Regions from separate parts of the Methylobacterium sp. WL120 genome, predicted to be linked through region 2. Evidence: riboswitches for the same ligand, from Rfam matches in the RefSeq annotation. Region 2 holds a riboswitch; the other holds the start of a gene.
The links. Region 2 has a riboswitch for cobalamin ahead of FV229_RS00250 (TonB-dependent receptor). Riboswitches for the same ligand answer to the same signal wherever they lie in the genome.

Region 1 (7,203 bases), on a different contig from region 2:
GTGGTCTTGGATCCCGGCAGCAGCACCAGGGCCGCATCGCCCGGGATCGGCTCGCCCGGGCGCACCAGGACCACCTCCACCGCCGGCTCGGCGCGAAGCGGATCGAGGTCGTCGAAGTTGGCGATCCGGGGCAGGACCGGCACGGCGATGCGGGTCGCGGCCGGGCCGGCCGACCCGACGAGCCCGAGCACGTCCTCGGCCGGCAGGCGCGCGGCCTGCGGGAAATGCGGGATCAGGCCGAGGCTCGCCCAGCCGGTGTGGCGCGCGATCAGGTCCATCCCGTCGGAAAACAGGGTCGGGTCGCCGCGGAAGCGGTTGACCAGGAAGCCGACGATCATCGCGGCGTCGTCGGGGTCGATCACCGCCTTGGTGCCGACGAGGCTGGCGATGACCCCGCCGCGGTCGATGTCCCCGAGCAGCACCACGGGCGTGTCGGTGGCGCGGGCGAAGCCCATGTTGGCGATGTCGCCGGCGCGCAGGTTCACCTCGGAGGCCGAGCCAGCACCCTCGACGAGGATGAGGTCGGCCTCGGCCTTGAGCCGCGAGAAGCTGTCGAGCACCGCTTCCAGCAACCTCGGCTTCCAGGCCTGGTAGTCGCGTGCCTTCACGGTCGCGACCATGCGGCCCTGCACCACAACCTGCGAGCCGACGTCGCTCTGCGGCTTGAGCAGCACCGGATTCATGTGGATCGACGGCGCGACGCCCGCCGCCCGCGCCTGCAGCGCCTGCGCCCGCCCGATCTCGCCGCCGTCGGCGGTGACGGCGGCGTTGTTCGACATGTTCTGCGGCTTGAACGGGCGCACGCGCAGCCCGCGCCGGGTGAAGGCCCGCGCGAGCCCGGCGACGATCAGCGACTTGCCGACGTCGGAGCCGGTGCCCTGGATCATCAGGGCGCGGGTCATGCCGTCACCGAAGGCATGGCGAAGGAAGAAAGATGTCCTTCCTGCTTCCGCGCGGCATAAGCTCGCCAGAAAGCGGAACGATTGGATGCAATGAAGCGAACGATCAGAGTGCTTCCTGAAAATCGGAACCACGCCGTCGTGCAAAGCGACGGCGACCATTTCGCCACTGATACGATCGTGCACCCGACCCTGATCGCCCTGCTCGACGGGCTTCCATCGCTCGATCGCGAAGGCGATATCGAGCCTGTCGATCGGTCAGAGCCGGACCCAGTGGATTTGTAGGCCGATGCTTGCGCGGCGCTCGCACATTGCCCGCATTCGCGAACAACGGCCGCGAGTTCGACTGCGTCGAAAATTTGCGCATCGAGGACTGGCTGGCCTGACAGGCGCACCACGCCGCGCCGACGACCGATCAAAACTCGATGCCCTCCTGCGCCTTCACGCCCGCTGCGAAGTGGTGCTTCACGCTGCCCATCTCGGTGACCAGGTCGGCGGCTTCGATCAGCGCGGGCTTGGCGTTGCGGCCGGTGACGACGACGTGGAGGTCCGGGCGGCGGGCCTTGAGCGTCGCGACCACCGCATCGAGGTCGAGGTAGTCGTAGCGCAGCGCGATGTTGAGCTCGTCGAGGATGAGCAGGCGGATGCCGGGGTCGGCCATCAGGTCGGTCGCCTGGTTCCAGGCGTTGAGGCAGGCGGCGATGTCGCGAGCCTTGTCTTGCGTCTCCCAGGTGAAGCCCTCGCCCATGGCGTGCCACGCGACCCGGTCGCCGAAGACCTTGAGCGCATGCGCCTCGCCGGTGTCCCAGGCGCCCTTGATGAACTGCACGATGCCGACCCGGTGCCCGCGTCCGAGCATGCGGAGCGCAAGGCCGAGCGCCGCCGTGGTCTTACCCTTGCCGGGGCCGGTGTTGACGATGAGGAGCCCCTTCTCGATCGTCTTGGCCGCCACCTCGGCGTCCTGGACCGCCTTGCGCTTCTCCATCTTCTCGCGATGGCGCGTCGCGTCGTCGGGCTTCACGTCGTCGGGCTTGGCGTCGTCGGTCATGACGTTCCCTGCGGTTTCACGGTCAGCGGCAACCCGGCGACCGTCAGCACGACGCGGTCGCATTCGGCCGCGAGGGCCTGGTGGAGGCGCCCGGCCGCGTCGCGGAAGCGGCGGGCGAGCGCGTTGTCCGGGACGATCCCGAGGCCGACCTCGTTCGAGACCAGCACGAGGGGGCCCCGCGCCGCCCGGCAGGCGACGACTAGCGCCTGCGTCTCGGCGTCGAGGTCGGCGTCGGCGAGGATCAGGTTCGTGAGCCACAGCGTGAGGCAGTCGACCAGCACCGGTCCCGGCGCGTCGGCGATCGCCGCCGCCAGCGCCGTCGGCACGTCCCGCGTGATCCAGTCGCCGGACCGGCGGGACCGATGGAGGGCGATCCGCGCGCGCATCTCGTCGTCCCAGGCCTGCGCCGTTGCGAGGTAGAACCAGGGGCCGGGCGCCGCCTCGATCAGCCTCTCGGCGTAGGCGCTCTTGCCCGAGCGCGCACCGCCGAGCACGAGGGTCGTCCGAGGCGCGGCCTGTTGCATGGCGAAGACCCATGCCCCAACCGTGGCGTGCCCGTCAAAGCCTCCGTTGTGCGGGTGCGCCGGACAGGCTATGGCTGGTGGAGACGGTGCCCCGGAGACGGGGTGAAAAGGGAATGCGGTGAGGGGAAACCCGATACCGCGGCTGCCCCCGCAACTGTGAGCGGTTAGCTCCTGCCCTCGGCCACCGATGTTTCGGGAAGGCGGCAGGCGCGGCGATCCGCGAGCCAGGAGACCTGCCGTCCCCCGCGCTTTCTCGAACGCCGCCGGCGGGGCGGCCGGAGATGTTGTCGACATGACCACCCAGACCCTCACCCAGACCGGCACCCGCGCGAACGAAGGCTTCGTCGGCATCGCCGTCGCCGCCATGCTCGGCCTCGGGCTCGTGTTCCTCGCCGGCTTCTCGCCCGCCTCGGCGCTGCACAACGCGGCGCACGACTTCCGGCACACGCAGAACTTCCCCTGCCATTGACCGCCTGAACCCAGGCGCTCCCATGCTCATCCGGCTCCTGTCGGCGGCGCTCGCCGCCGGCTTCCTCGCGGCCGTCCTGGTGACGGGCCTCGAACTCGCGCTCACCTCGCCGCTGATCATCGCGGCCGAGCGCTACGAGACCCAGGCCACCCCCGGCTCCGCAGCCGCCATCGCCCCGATGCCCGATCGCCTGCCGATCGTGCTGGCGCATGCCGGGCACGACCACGACTCCAAGGCCGCACCCGAGTGGCAGCCGGGCGCGGGCCTGCCGCGCATGCTGTTCACCGGGCTCGCGACCCTCGTCGGCGGGATCGGCTACGCGCTGCTGCTCGGCGCGGTGATGCTGGCGACCGGCCGCGAGCCGTCGCCCGAACGCGGCCTCGCCTTCGCGGTGGCCGGCTTCCTCGCCGTGGCGCTCGCGCCTGCGCTCGGACTGCCGCCGGAGCTGCCCGGTAGCGAGGCGGCTCCCCTGGTCGCGCGCCAGGTCTGGTGGCTGATGACCGCCGCCGCCACCGCGATGGGGATCTACCTCATCGCGATCCGCCGGGTGCCGATCACGATCCTCGGCGGACTTGTGCTCATCGTCGCGCCGCATCTGGCCGGCGCGCCGGAGGCGGCGGCGACGCCCTCCGAGCTTCCCGCCGGCCTCGCCGCGCAGTTCGCCGCGCGCTCGCTCGCCATCGCCTTCGTGTTCTGGGCGGTGATCGGGCTGGCGTTCGGCCGCGCGTGGCAGACCTTCGGGCCGAAGACCGCGGCAGGCGCCCGTGGCTGACACGGTCCTCTACGTCTGCACCACCTGCCGCATGGAAGGCGACGCACCGGACGGCCCGCGTGCCGGCGCCCGCCTGCTCGACGCGCTGCGCGCGCTGCCGGCGCCCGACGGGGTGACGATCGAGGCGGTCGAGTGCCTCTCCGTCTGCAAGCGGCCCTGCACCGTCGCGGTGGCGGCGGAGGATCGCTGGACCTACGTCTACGGCGACCTCGACCCCGCGGAGTCGGCACGCATCATCCTCGACGGCGTCGGGCTCTACGCCGGCACGCCCGACGGGATCGTGCCTTGGAAGCAGCGCCCGCAAGAGTTCCGCAAGGGCGTCGTCGCCCGCATCCCCCCGTTTCCGCCGCGCGCGGCCTGAGCCATCGGCGAGATCCCCATGACCATCGTTGCGAAGATCCCCTGCACCATCGTCACCGGCTTCCTCGGTGCCGGAAAGACGACGCTGGTGCGCCACGTGGTCGAGAACGCGGGCGGGCGCCGGCTCGCGATCCTGGTCAACGAGTTCGGCGACGTCGGCTTCGACAAGTCGTTCCTGGCCGCCTGCGGCATCGAGGGCTGCACCGAGGATTCGATCGTCGAGCTGCCCAACGGCTGCATCTGCTGCACCGTCGCCGACGACTTCGTGCCGGCGATGACGGCGCTCCTCGACCGCCCGAACCCGCCCGAGCACATCCTGATCGAGACCTCCGGCCTCGCCCTGCCGAAGCCCCTGGTCCAGGCCTTCCAGTGGCCGGCGATCCGCTCGCGGGTGACCGTGGACGGCGTCGTCGCGGTGGTGGACGGGCCGGCGGTGGCGTCCGGCGCCTTCGCCGAGGACCCCGAGGCGCTGGCGAACCAGCGCGCCGCCGACACGGCCGTGGACCACGACAACCCGCTGGAAGAGGTGTTCGAGGACCAGCTCCTTTGCGCCGACCTCGTCGTGCTCAACAAGGCTGACATGATGGACGCCGCCGGCCTCGCCGCAGTCCGGGCCGAGGTGGAGAGCCAGCTTCCCCGCGCGGTGAAGGTGGTCGAGACCGCCCACGGGCGGATCGACCCGCGCGTGCTGCTCGGCCTCCAGGCCGCCGCCGAGGACGACCTCGACGCGCGCCCCTCGCATCACGGCGAGGGCGAGGACCACGACCACGACGACTTCGAGACCGTGGCGCTCCCGGTCCGCACCGCGATCACCGCCGCCGACCTCGCCGCCCGCGTCGAGAAGGCGGCGGAGACCGAGGGCGTCCTGCGGATCAAGGGCTTCTGCGCCGTCGAGGGCAAGCCGATGCGCCTCGTGGTGCAGGGCGTCGGCCGCCGCATCACCCATCATTTCGACCGGCCCTGGACCGCGAGCGAGCCGCGCGACGGCACCCTGGTGGTGATCGGCCTCAAGGGTTTCGACCAGGGTGCGGTCGCGGAAGCTCTGGCCGGCTAGGGCTTGTCCGCCACCCGCGCTACACTGCCCGTTTTCACGACCACCGCAGATCCCGGGATGCTGGACCGCCGCGAGAGCCCGATGAGCCTGGATGCGTTCTTCGCCTGGCAGGAAGCCCAGGCGGAGCGCTACGAGCTTGTCGGCGGGATGCCGGTACGGATGATGGCGGGTGCTCGCAACGTCCACGACGACATCGTCGTGAACATCCTTGCGTGGCTGCGCACGGCCTTGCGCGGCAGCGGATGCCGCCCGTTCACCGGTGACGGCAGCGTCGAGACGCTGCCCGGCCAGATCCGCCGCCCCGACATCGGCGTCGATTGTGGGCCGCGCGATCCGAACGCTCTCAAGGCGGCGCAGCCGCGGGTCGTCGTCGAAGTGCTGTCGCCGAGCACGCGGGACTTCGACGCGTTCGAAAAGCTCGCCGAGTACCGCACGATGGCCGACCTTGAGCACATCGTGCTGGTCGAGCCCAACGCGGCGGAAGTTCGCCTGTGGACGCGCGAGCCCGACCGGAGTTGGGCCGAGACACGGCTGCTCGGCCTCGCCGCGACGGTCTCTATCTCAGCGCTCGGGATCGTCCTGCCGGCCTCGGAAATCTACGACGGCGTGACCTTCCCGAACCGGCCTCGCCTCGTCGCCGACGAGCCCGACGAATCGGCAGGCTGACTCAGCGCATGCACCTGATCCGCATCGATACGGTGAGCCTCGACGACGGCGAGGCGGCGGTCGACCTCGGGCAGCAGCCCGGCGACGTCGTCTTCCTGTCGTTCACCGATTCCGACCTGCTCGGCATGGCAAACGCCCACGCCGCCTGCGGGCCGGACTTCCCGTCTCTGCGGCTGGCCAAGCTGTCGCGGCTGCGCCACCCGATGTCGGTCGACCTCTACGTCGAAACGGTGGTGGCGAAGGCGAAGGTCGTCGTCATCCGCTGCCTCGGCGGGCTCGACTACTGGCGCTACGGCGTCGAACGCTGCGCCGCCGCGGCCCGGGCCGCCGGCATCCCGCTCGCGATCCTTCCCGGCTGCGACCGGCCGGACCCGCGCCTCGTCGAGCTCTCGACCGCGCCCGACCTCGCCCCGATCCTCGACGCCTATTTCCGCGCGGGCGGCCCCGAGAACCTGCGCCGGATGCTCGGGCGGATCGCGGCCGAGATCGGTTTCGCGACACCCGTCGAGCCGCCCGAGACCCTGCCGCGCGGGTTCGCCTGGTGCCCGGGCTGCGGGCCGCTGCCACTGGAGACCGCCCTGTCCGTCGGCGCCTCCCCGCTCGGGTTGACGGCACCCGACGCGCCTGCCCCGCACGCGCTGATCCTGGCCTACCGCTCGGCGGCGCTCGGCGGCGACGGCGCGCCGGCCGACGCGCTGGCCGCGGCGCTGCGCCAGCGGGGCATCGCGACGCTGACCGTCGCGGTAGCGAGCCTGAAGGACCCGGAGGCGGTCGAGGTCGTCCGCGCGGCGATCCGCGCGCGAAAGCCCGACCTGATCGTCGCCGCCACCGCCTTCTCGGCGCGCGAGGACGCCGGCTTCGTCCTCGACGCAGCCGACTGCCCGGTGCTGCAGGCCTTCACGGTCGGCAGCCCGCAGGAGGCCTGGGAGGCCTCGGCGCGCGGCATGAACGCGGCCGACCTCGCCATGCAGGTGGCGCTACCCGAGTTCGACGGCCGGCTCTCCGGGTTTCCGATCTCGTTCAAGCAGGAGGCTGAAGCCGTCGACGGGCACGCCGAGCGCCGCGCGGTCCCCTACGCCCCGGGGATCGCCGCACTCGCCGACCGCGCCGCCGCCTGGTTGCGCCTCGCCGCGACGCCCGCGCCGGAACGCCGGATCGCCGTGGTGCTGTCCGACTACCCGTCCCGCGGCGGCCGCGCCGGCTTCGCCGTCGGGCTCGACACGCCCGAGAGCGCCCGTGCGATCGTGTCGGACCTCGCCGACGCCGGCTACGCGGGCGGATCGCTGCCGGAGGCCGCCGCGCTCATGCACGCGCTGACGGACGGCGTGCAGGGTTTCGCGGTGTCGCTCGCCGACTACAGGGGTTGGCTTGCGACCCTGCCCGAGACGTCGCGCCAGGTTTTGACCGAACG
Region 2 (7,203 bases):
AGCACGATCAGGAACGGCGCCCCGACCAGTGCCGTGACCACCCCGAGCTTGAGTTCCGGGCGCGTCGCCAGGAGGCGCACGCCCAGATCCGCTGCGAGCACCAGGGCCGCCCCCGCCAGTCCGCTCGGCAGCAGGCTGGCGCCGGGACGCGCGCCAACCAACGGTCGCACCAGATGCGGCACCACGAGGCCGACGAAGCCGATGGCGCCGCTGACGGCGACGCCGCTGCCAACGGCCAGCGCCGCGCCCGTGACGAGGCGCAGGCGCACCGAGACCAGATGGAAGCCGAGGCTCGCGGCCGTGTCCTCGCCGAGCGTCAGGGCATCGAGCGCGCGAGCCGTGGACAGCATCAGGCCCCAGCCCACTGCCATCAGCGGCAGGCAAAGCCAGACATGGTCCATGCTGCGGTCCGCGAGCGACCCCATCAGCCAGAACACGATCTCCAAGGCCGCGTAGGGATTGGGTGAGAGGTTGAGCGCCAGCGCCGTCATGGCACCGGCGAGGCTCGACAGGGCGACGCCGGCGAGGATCAATCCCAGGGTGGTGCCGCCTCTGGCGGCGACAAGGTTCAGGGCGAGCGCCGCCACGGCGGCGCCGGCGATCCCGCCGAGCGGGAGGGCGAGGCTGACGGAGGCCGCGAACCCGCCGTAGAACACAACCACGGCCCCGAGGGCCGCCGCGGAGGAGATGCCGAGGATGCCGGGATCGGCGAGCGGGTTGCGCAGGTAGCCCTGCATCGCCGCCCCGGTCAGCCCGAGGCTGAAGCCGACGAGGGCCCCGAGCAGGGCGCGGGGCAGGCGCAGCTCCCAGAGGACGAGGGCAGGCAGTGTCGCCCGTCCGGCGATGATGTCGCCAGCCGCCGCCGGGACGTCGAAAGGGGCATACCCGACCGCGATGGACGCCAACGTCAAAACGAGAACCAGCAGGCCAAGGAGAACGACGATGCTGCGGGGTCCGACGACCGCGCGTTCGATCCGGGCAGGAGGTGGAATGGGTGCGTTCATGGCTCTGCCCGTTCGCGTGCGGCGGCGGCGAGCAAGGCCACGACCTCGGCAACCTGGGGACCTGGACAGGTCCAGAGCCGGTTCGGAATCGAGACGGTACGACCCTGTCGGCGCAGGGCGTCGAGGACGGGGTGATGCAACAGGGCGTCGGCGAGCGACGGCGCGCCGGGCTCCCCCTCGTCAAGGACGATGAGGTCGGCGTTGGCCAAGGCCGCCGCTTCCAGCGGGACCTGGCCGAAGCGGTCGCGACCGAGTTCGGCCGCGACGTTGACGAGGCCGGCGGCGCGGATGATCGCATCGCCAAGGCTGCCGGGTGCGACCGTGAAGGCATTCGGGCGCATGACGAGTGCCCGCAACGGTTTTGCCGCCGGCACCACCTGCGCCAGCCGCGCGTCGAGGTCCGCGACCATCGCCTCGCCGCGCGCCGGGTGCCCGAGGGCCGCGGCGACGGTCCGGATTTGGGCCCGCACCCCCTCGAAGTCGTTGGGTACGCCGAGTTCGAGAAGGGGGAAGCCGACGCGCTTGAGCAGGCCCACCGTGGTCCGCGTCGTGAAGGCACCGGCCACGACGAGGTCGGGCCGGAGCGCGACGATCTCCTCCGACAGGCCACGGGTCACCGCGATGCCGGTGGCCTCCCGCGCGACGGTGGAGCCGCGCGGGTCATGGGCGAGGTAGGTCACGGCGGTGACCTGGTCGCGGTCGGCGAGCCGCAGGACCAGCTCGTCGGCGCAGAGGTTCATCGAGACGACGTAGACTGGATGCGCCGGCTCGTCTGCCGCCCACCCCGCACCTGACAGACCAGGCCAGACCGCAATCGCTAGCGCAGCCAGCGTCCATCGCATCGACATCGCAATCCTCAGAACGTCGTCACGCGGACGCCGCCGTACACGGCGAGGCCCGGGCCGAGGAAGCCGGTGGGGTTCTCGTAGCGGCGGTCGAACAGGTTATCGATCCGGCCGAACACACTCACCGTCTCGCTGACGTCGTAGTTGATCGCGAGGTTGACCAGGGTGAAGCCCGGGTTCTTCAGCCTCTGGATCGAGAAGTCTCGGTTTCCGTCTACGAAGTGGCCAAGCACGATCACCGTCCCGCTGAAGCTCAGGCCGGGGATCGGCGTCCACTGAGCGGTGGCGCTGCCCTTGTGGCGGGGCCGGCGCAGGAGCTCCTGGTTGGTAATCTCATTCTTGGTCACGGTGTTGGTGTAGTCGACCCGGCCCGAGAGCGTGTCGGTGAACCGGACCGCAACGAAGGCCTCGGCCCCGTAGGATTCGGCTCGCCCGACGTTCTCGTTCGAGGTGAAGCTGGCGTTGGTGTTGATCAGGTTCTTGAAGTCGTTGGCGTAATAGGTCGCGCCGACGAGAACGCGCTCGCCGAGCGGCTGTTCGAAGCCGGCATCGTAGCCGAGGCTCTCTTCCGGCTTGAGGTTGGGGTTGGCGAAGAAGTTGAACGCCGGGAAGCTCTGGAACAGCTGGCTCAGCGTCGGCGCCTTGAAGCCGGTGCCGACGCTGCCTTTGATCCGCGTGTCGGTGAACGGCAGGATGTAGCTCGGGGCGACGCGGAACGTGGTGGCCGGTCCGAAGGCGTCGTTCTCGTCGTGGCGAACGTTGGCGACGAAAGAGGCACGGTCGAACGGCGTTAGCTGTATCTCGCCGTAGCCGGCGGTATTGCCGTTCCTGGCCCGCAGGTTGCCGGAACCGAACGGGTTCGGATCGGTGGTCGACAGGCTCTCGTCGTCACGCTGCGCGCCGAACAGAACGAGGTTGCCGGGCGAGAGCTGGTAGTCGCCGCGGTACTCGTAACGCGTGCGCTCGCCGAGGCCGGCGGTCGGGAGCGGGTTGAACGGGTCGTACGCGTTCTGGACCTGGCGGTTGTAGAGGTTCGAGTAGTTGATCGCGAAGACGTTGTGGAAACCGGCGAACGGCGTCCACTCGGCCTCGTTGCGGGTGAAGACTTGCTGCACGTCCGCCTGGCTGCGCAGGCCGCCCAGCGTCACCGGGAAGGTGCCGTAGTCGTCGCCGCTGAAGAGCAGCTTCGAGTTGATGAACCGCGTGATCGAGTTGATCCGGAACGTGTCGGTGAACTGGTAGCCGAACTTCGCCGAGACGGTCTCGTTGTCGTAGTAGTTCGGGCGGGTCGTCGTTCCTGGGGCGACGAGGTTGGGCGGCGTCACAGGCGTTGCGGCAGCCCGGAGATGCTGGATCGACACCGAGTAGTCGAAGCCGTTTTCCGACCCGCTGATCCGGCCGCTCTGGTTGAACGTCCCGAACGAGCCGCCCTCGATCCGCGCGCTGGCCCTGGCCGGTCCCTCGCCACGTTTCGTCGTGAAGGAGATCGCGCCTCCGATGGCGTCGCTGCCGTAGAGCCCGCTCTGGGGCCCCCTGAGAACCTCGATGCGGGAGAGGTCGTCGGTCAGGAGTTGTCCGAAGTCGAAGGAGCCGTTTGGGTTCGACGGGTCGGTCGCGTCGATGCCGTCGATGAGCACTTTCACGTGGTTCGAGTTCGAGCCGCGGATGAACACCGAGGTCTGGCCGCCCGGGCCGCCGGTCTGCACGACGTTGAGGCCGGGCACCTGTTGCAAGGCGTCCGGTACGGTTCGGCGCTGCTGGGCCTCCAGGGTCTCGGCGGTGAGCACCGTCACACTCGATCCGACCTGATCGACCGGCGTCGGGACGCCGGTGGCGGAGACGGAAAGCTCGGAGAGCGTGACGGCCGCCTCGGCCCCGCGCGGGACGTCGGCGAAGGGCGCGGCGGTCTGCTGCGCGAGTACAGGACCGGGAAGGGAGGCGCAGGCGAGCGCGAGCGTGCGCAGGCACGCGGATCGGGAGGGGAAGGACACGGGACAAGCCTCGGGCGACGTCTGTGGCACGTCACCGCGAACGAGGCCTGGGCGCTTGCCTGCCGTTAGGACAGCCGAACGCCTCGACACCCATCAGGACACCCCGCCCGATGCGTTTCGCGTGTGACCACGACTGACGGCAGGTCTCCTGGCTCGCGGGTCACCGCCCTCTCATCGTCTTCCCAGGCCCAAAGACCCAGTGACGTGTTGATGATGGGCTCGCCGCTTACAGTTGCGGGGGCAGCCGCGGCTTCGGGGAAGCCCTTTCGGACCTCATCCTCACCGCGTTCCCTTTTGATCCTCCGGGGAGGAACCGTCGGGCATACAGGACCTGAGGGAATGGCCCGGCGTCAATGTCGCTTCGGGGTTTTCCGCCCTGTGTGTTCATAACGTTACAAGTCGGGCCTCGGGGTCGATGGCATTCGGTTCGGACCGCGGCAGGCCCCATCCTTTCACGAGGCCGTACACCGCCGGGATCACGACGAGGGTCAGGACGGTCGATGAGACCATGCCGCCGATCATCGGCACCGCGATCCGCTGCATGACCTCCGAGCCGGAGCCCGTGCTCCACAGTATCGGCAGGAGCCCGGCCATGATGGCCACCACCGTCATCATCTTCGGGCGGACCCGTTCGACCGCGCCGACCATGATGGCCCGGCGCAGGTCGTCGCGGGTGAAAGTCCGCCCGTCGCGATCGCATACGGCCCGCACCTCGACCAGCGCGTGGTCGAGGTAGACCAGCATGATCACGCCGGTCTCGGCCGCGACGCCGGCCAGCGCGATGAAGCCGACGGCGACCGCCACCGACAGGTTGAAGCCCATCCACCACATCAGCCAGACGCCCCCGACGAGGGCGAAGGGCAGCGACAGCATGACGATGAGCGTCTCGGTGAGCCTCCGGAAGTTGAGGTAGAGCAGCAGGAACACGATCAGCAGCGTCAGCGGGACCACGACCTTGAGCCGGGCGGTCGCGCGGTCGAGGTACTCGACCTGCCCGCTCCACTGCACGAGGGTGCCTTGGGTGAGCCTGACCTCATTGGCCACCGCCGCCCGCGCCTCGGCGACGTAGCCCCCGAGATCGCGACCCGCGACGTCGACGTAGATGAAGACCGCGAGTTGCCCGTTCTCGGTCCGGATCTGCGTCGGGCCGCGGTTCAACTGCACCTTGGCCACCTCGCCGAGTGGCACCGTTCCCCCGCCCGGGATCGGGACCTGCACCTCGTCCGCGATGGACCGCGGGTCGGACCGGAAGGCCCGGGGGTAGCGCACGTTGACGGTGTAGCGCTCCCGGCCCTCGACGGTGTTGGTGACGCTCTCGCCTCCGAGCGCCATCCCGATCACGTCCTGCACGTCGCCAACCGTCAGCCCGTACCGGCCCAGCGCATCGCGGTCGGGGGTGATGTCGAGGAAGTAGCCGCCCTGGACCCGCTCGGCGTAGGCGCTCGACGTGCCCGGGACCGCCTTCACCACCGCCTCGACCTGGCGGGCGACCTTTTCCATCTCGGTCAGGTCCGTCCCCAGAACCTTGATCCCGACCGGCGTGCGGATGCCGGTCGAGAGCATGTCGATCCGGGCGCGGATCGGCTGGGTCCAGGCATTCGAGACCCCGGGGAACTGGAGCGCGGCGTCCATCTCGGCCTTCAGGCTCGCCGTCGTGACGCCGGGCCGCCACTCCGCTTTCGGCTTCAGGTTGACGATGGTCTCGAACATCTCGCTCGGCGCCGGGTCGGTCGCGGTGTTGGCCCGTCCGGCCTTGCCGTAGACCGAGGCGACCTCGGGAAACGACTTGATGATCCTGTCCTGGGTCGCGAGCAGGTCCCCGGCCTTAGTCACCGAGATGCCCGGCAGGGTGGTCGGCATGTACATCAGGGTGCCCTCGTCGAGATCGGGCATGAACTCCAAGCCGAGCCGGCTCGCCGGCCAAGCCGTCGCCGCCAGGACGACGAGGGCCAATAGGATCGTGAGCACCCGCGCCTGCAGGACGCCCGCGATGAGCGGCCGGTAGCTCCAGATCAGGAACCTGTTCACCGGATTGCGGTGCTCCGGGATGATCCGGCCCCGGACGAACAGCACCATCAACGCCGGGACGAGTGTCAGGGACAGCACCGCCGCCGCGGCCATGGCGAAGGTCTTGGTGAAGGCCAGCGGACCGAACAGACGGCCCTCCTGGCTCTCCAGGGTGAAGATCGGCAGGAAGCTCACGGTGATGATGAGGAGCGAGAAGAACAGCGACGGCCCGACCTCGCTCGCGGCCTCGATCAGGATCTCGACCCGGGGCTTGTCCGGTGGCGCCCGTTCCAGGTGCTTGTGGGCGTTCTCGATCATCACGATGGCCGCGTCGATCATGGCACCCACCGCGATGGCGATGCCGCCGAGGCTCATGATGTTGGCCCCGAGCCCCAAAACCTTCATGCCCGCGAACGCCATGAGGATGCCGACCGGCAGCATCAGGATCGCCACCAGCGCGCTGCGCACGTGGAGCAGGAACACGACGCAGACGAGGGCGACGATGGCGCTCTCCTCGATCAGCGTGCCCTTGAGGGTCTCGATGGCCGCCTCGATCAGGTGCGAGCGGTCGTAGACCGGAAGGATCTCCGCGCCCTTGGGCAGGCTGGCGGCGACCTCGGAAAGCCGGGCCTTCACGTTCTCGATGACGTTCAGGGCGTTGGCCCCGAACCGTTGCAGGACGATCCCGCCGGCGACCTCGCCGTCGCCGTTCATCTCGGTGATGCCGCGGCGCTCGTCCGGACCGAGCTCGACCCGGGCAACGTCCTTCACCCGCAGGGGCGTGCCGGCCTCGGTCCTCAGGACGATGCTCTCGATGTCGGCGACGCTCTTGAGGTAGCCGCGGCCACGGACGACGAACTCGAACTCGGAGAGCTCGACGGTGCGACCGCCGACGTCGGCGTTGCTCGACCGGATCGCCTCCCGGAGCTTGGACAGGGTGATGCCCTGCGCCCGCAGGCGGTTCGGATCGACCACGACGTTGTACTGCTTCACGAAGCCGCCGACGCCGGCGACCTCCGCCACGCCCTCGGCGCGCGACGCCCCGAAGCGGACGACCCAGTCCTGCAGCGACCGGAGCTCGGCCAGCGACCGCTCCTTGGCGACCACGACGTACTGGTAGACCCAGCCGACCCCGGTCGCGTCGGGCCCCAGGGTCGGGGTCACGCCGGCCGGCAGGCGCTTGGCCACGGTGTTCAGGTATTCGAGCACCCGGCTCCGGGCCCAGTACGGGTCGGTGCCGTCCTCGAAGATCACGTAGACGAACGAGACCCCGAAGAACGAGAAGCCACGCACGACCTTGGACCGCGGCACCGTCAACATCGCGGTGGTCAGGGGGTATGTGACCTGATCCTCTAT

Region 1: another riboswitch for cobalamin. It lies ahead of FV229_RS21665 (CbtB-domain containing protein); the one in region 2 lies ahead of FV229_RS00250 (TonB-dependent receptor).

Annotation. Positions count from the first base shown of each region.
Region 1 covers NZ_VRUT01000151.1:3,713-10,915, forward strand. Annotated here, with positions in the region: gene FV229_RS21645 (cobyric acid synthase) at 1-902, opposite strand, end outside; gene FV229_RS21650 (hypothetical protein) at 993-1,184, shown strand; gene cobO (cob(I)yrinic acid a,c-diamide adenosyltransferase) at 1,315-1,947, opposite strand; gene cobU (bifunctional adenosylcobinamide kinase/adenosylcobinamide-phosphate guanylyltransferase) at 1,944-2,471, opposite strand; cobalamin riboswitch at 2,539-2,727, shown strand; gene FV229_RS21665 (CbtB-domain containing protein) at 2,764-2,940, shown strand; gene FV229_RS21670 (CbtA family protein) at 2,963-3,712, shown strand; gene FV229_RS21675 (DUF1636 domain-containing protein) at 3,705-4,073, shown strand; gene cobW (cobalamin biosynthesis protein CobW) at 4,092-5,126, shown strand; gene FV229_RS21685 (Uma2 family endonuclease) at 5,184-5,792, shown strand; partial or broken gene FV229_RS21690 (cobaltochelatase subunit CobN) at 5,801-7,203, shown strand, end outside.
Region 2 covers NZ_VRUT01000001.1:46,627-53,829, reverse strand. Annotated here, with positions in the region: gene FV229_RS00260 (iron ABC transporter permease) at 1-1,004, opposite strand, end outside; gene FV229_RS00255 (ABC transporter substrate-binding protein) at 1,001-1,852, opposite strand; gene FV229_RS00250 (TonB-dependent receptor) at 1,861-3,840, opposite strand; cobalamin riboswitch at 3,961-4,173, opposite strand; gene FV229_RS00245 (CusA/CzcA family heavy metal efflux RND transporter) at 4,225-7,203, opposite strand, start outside.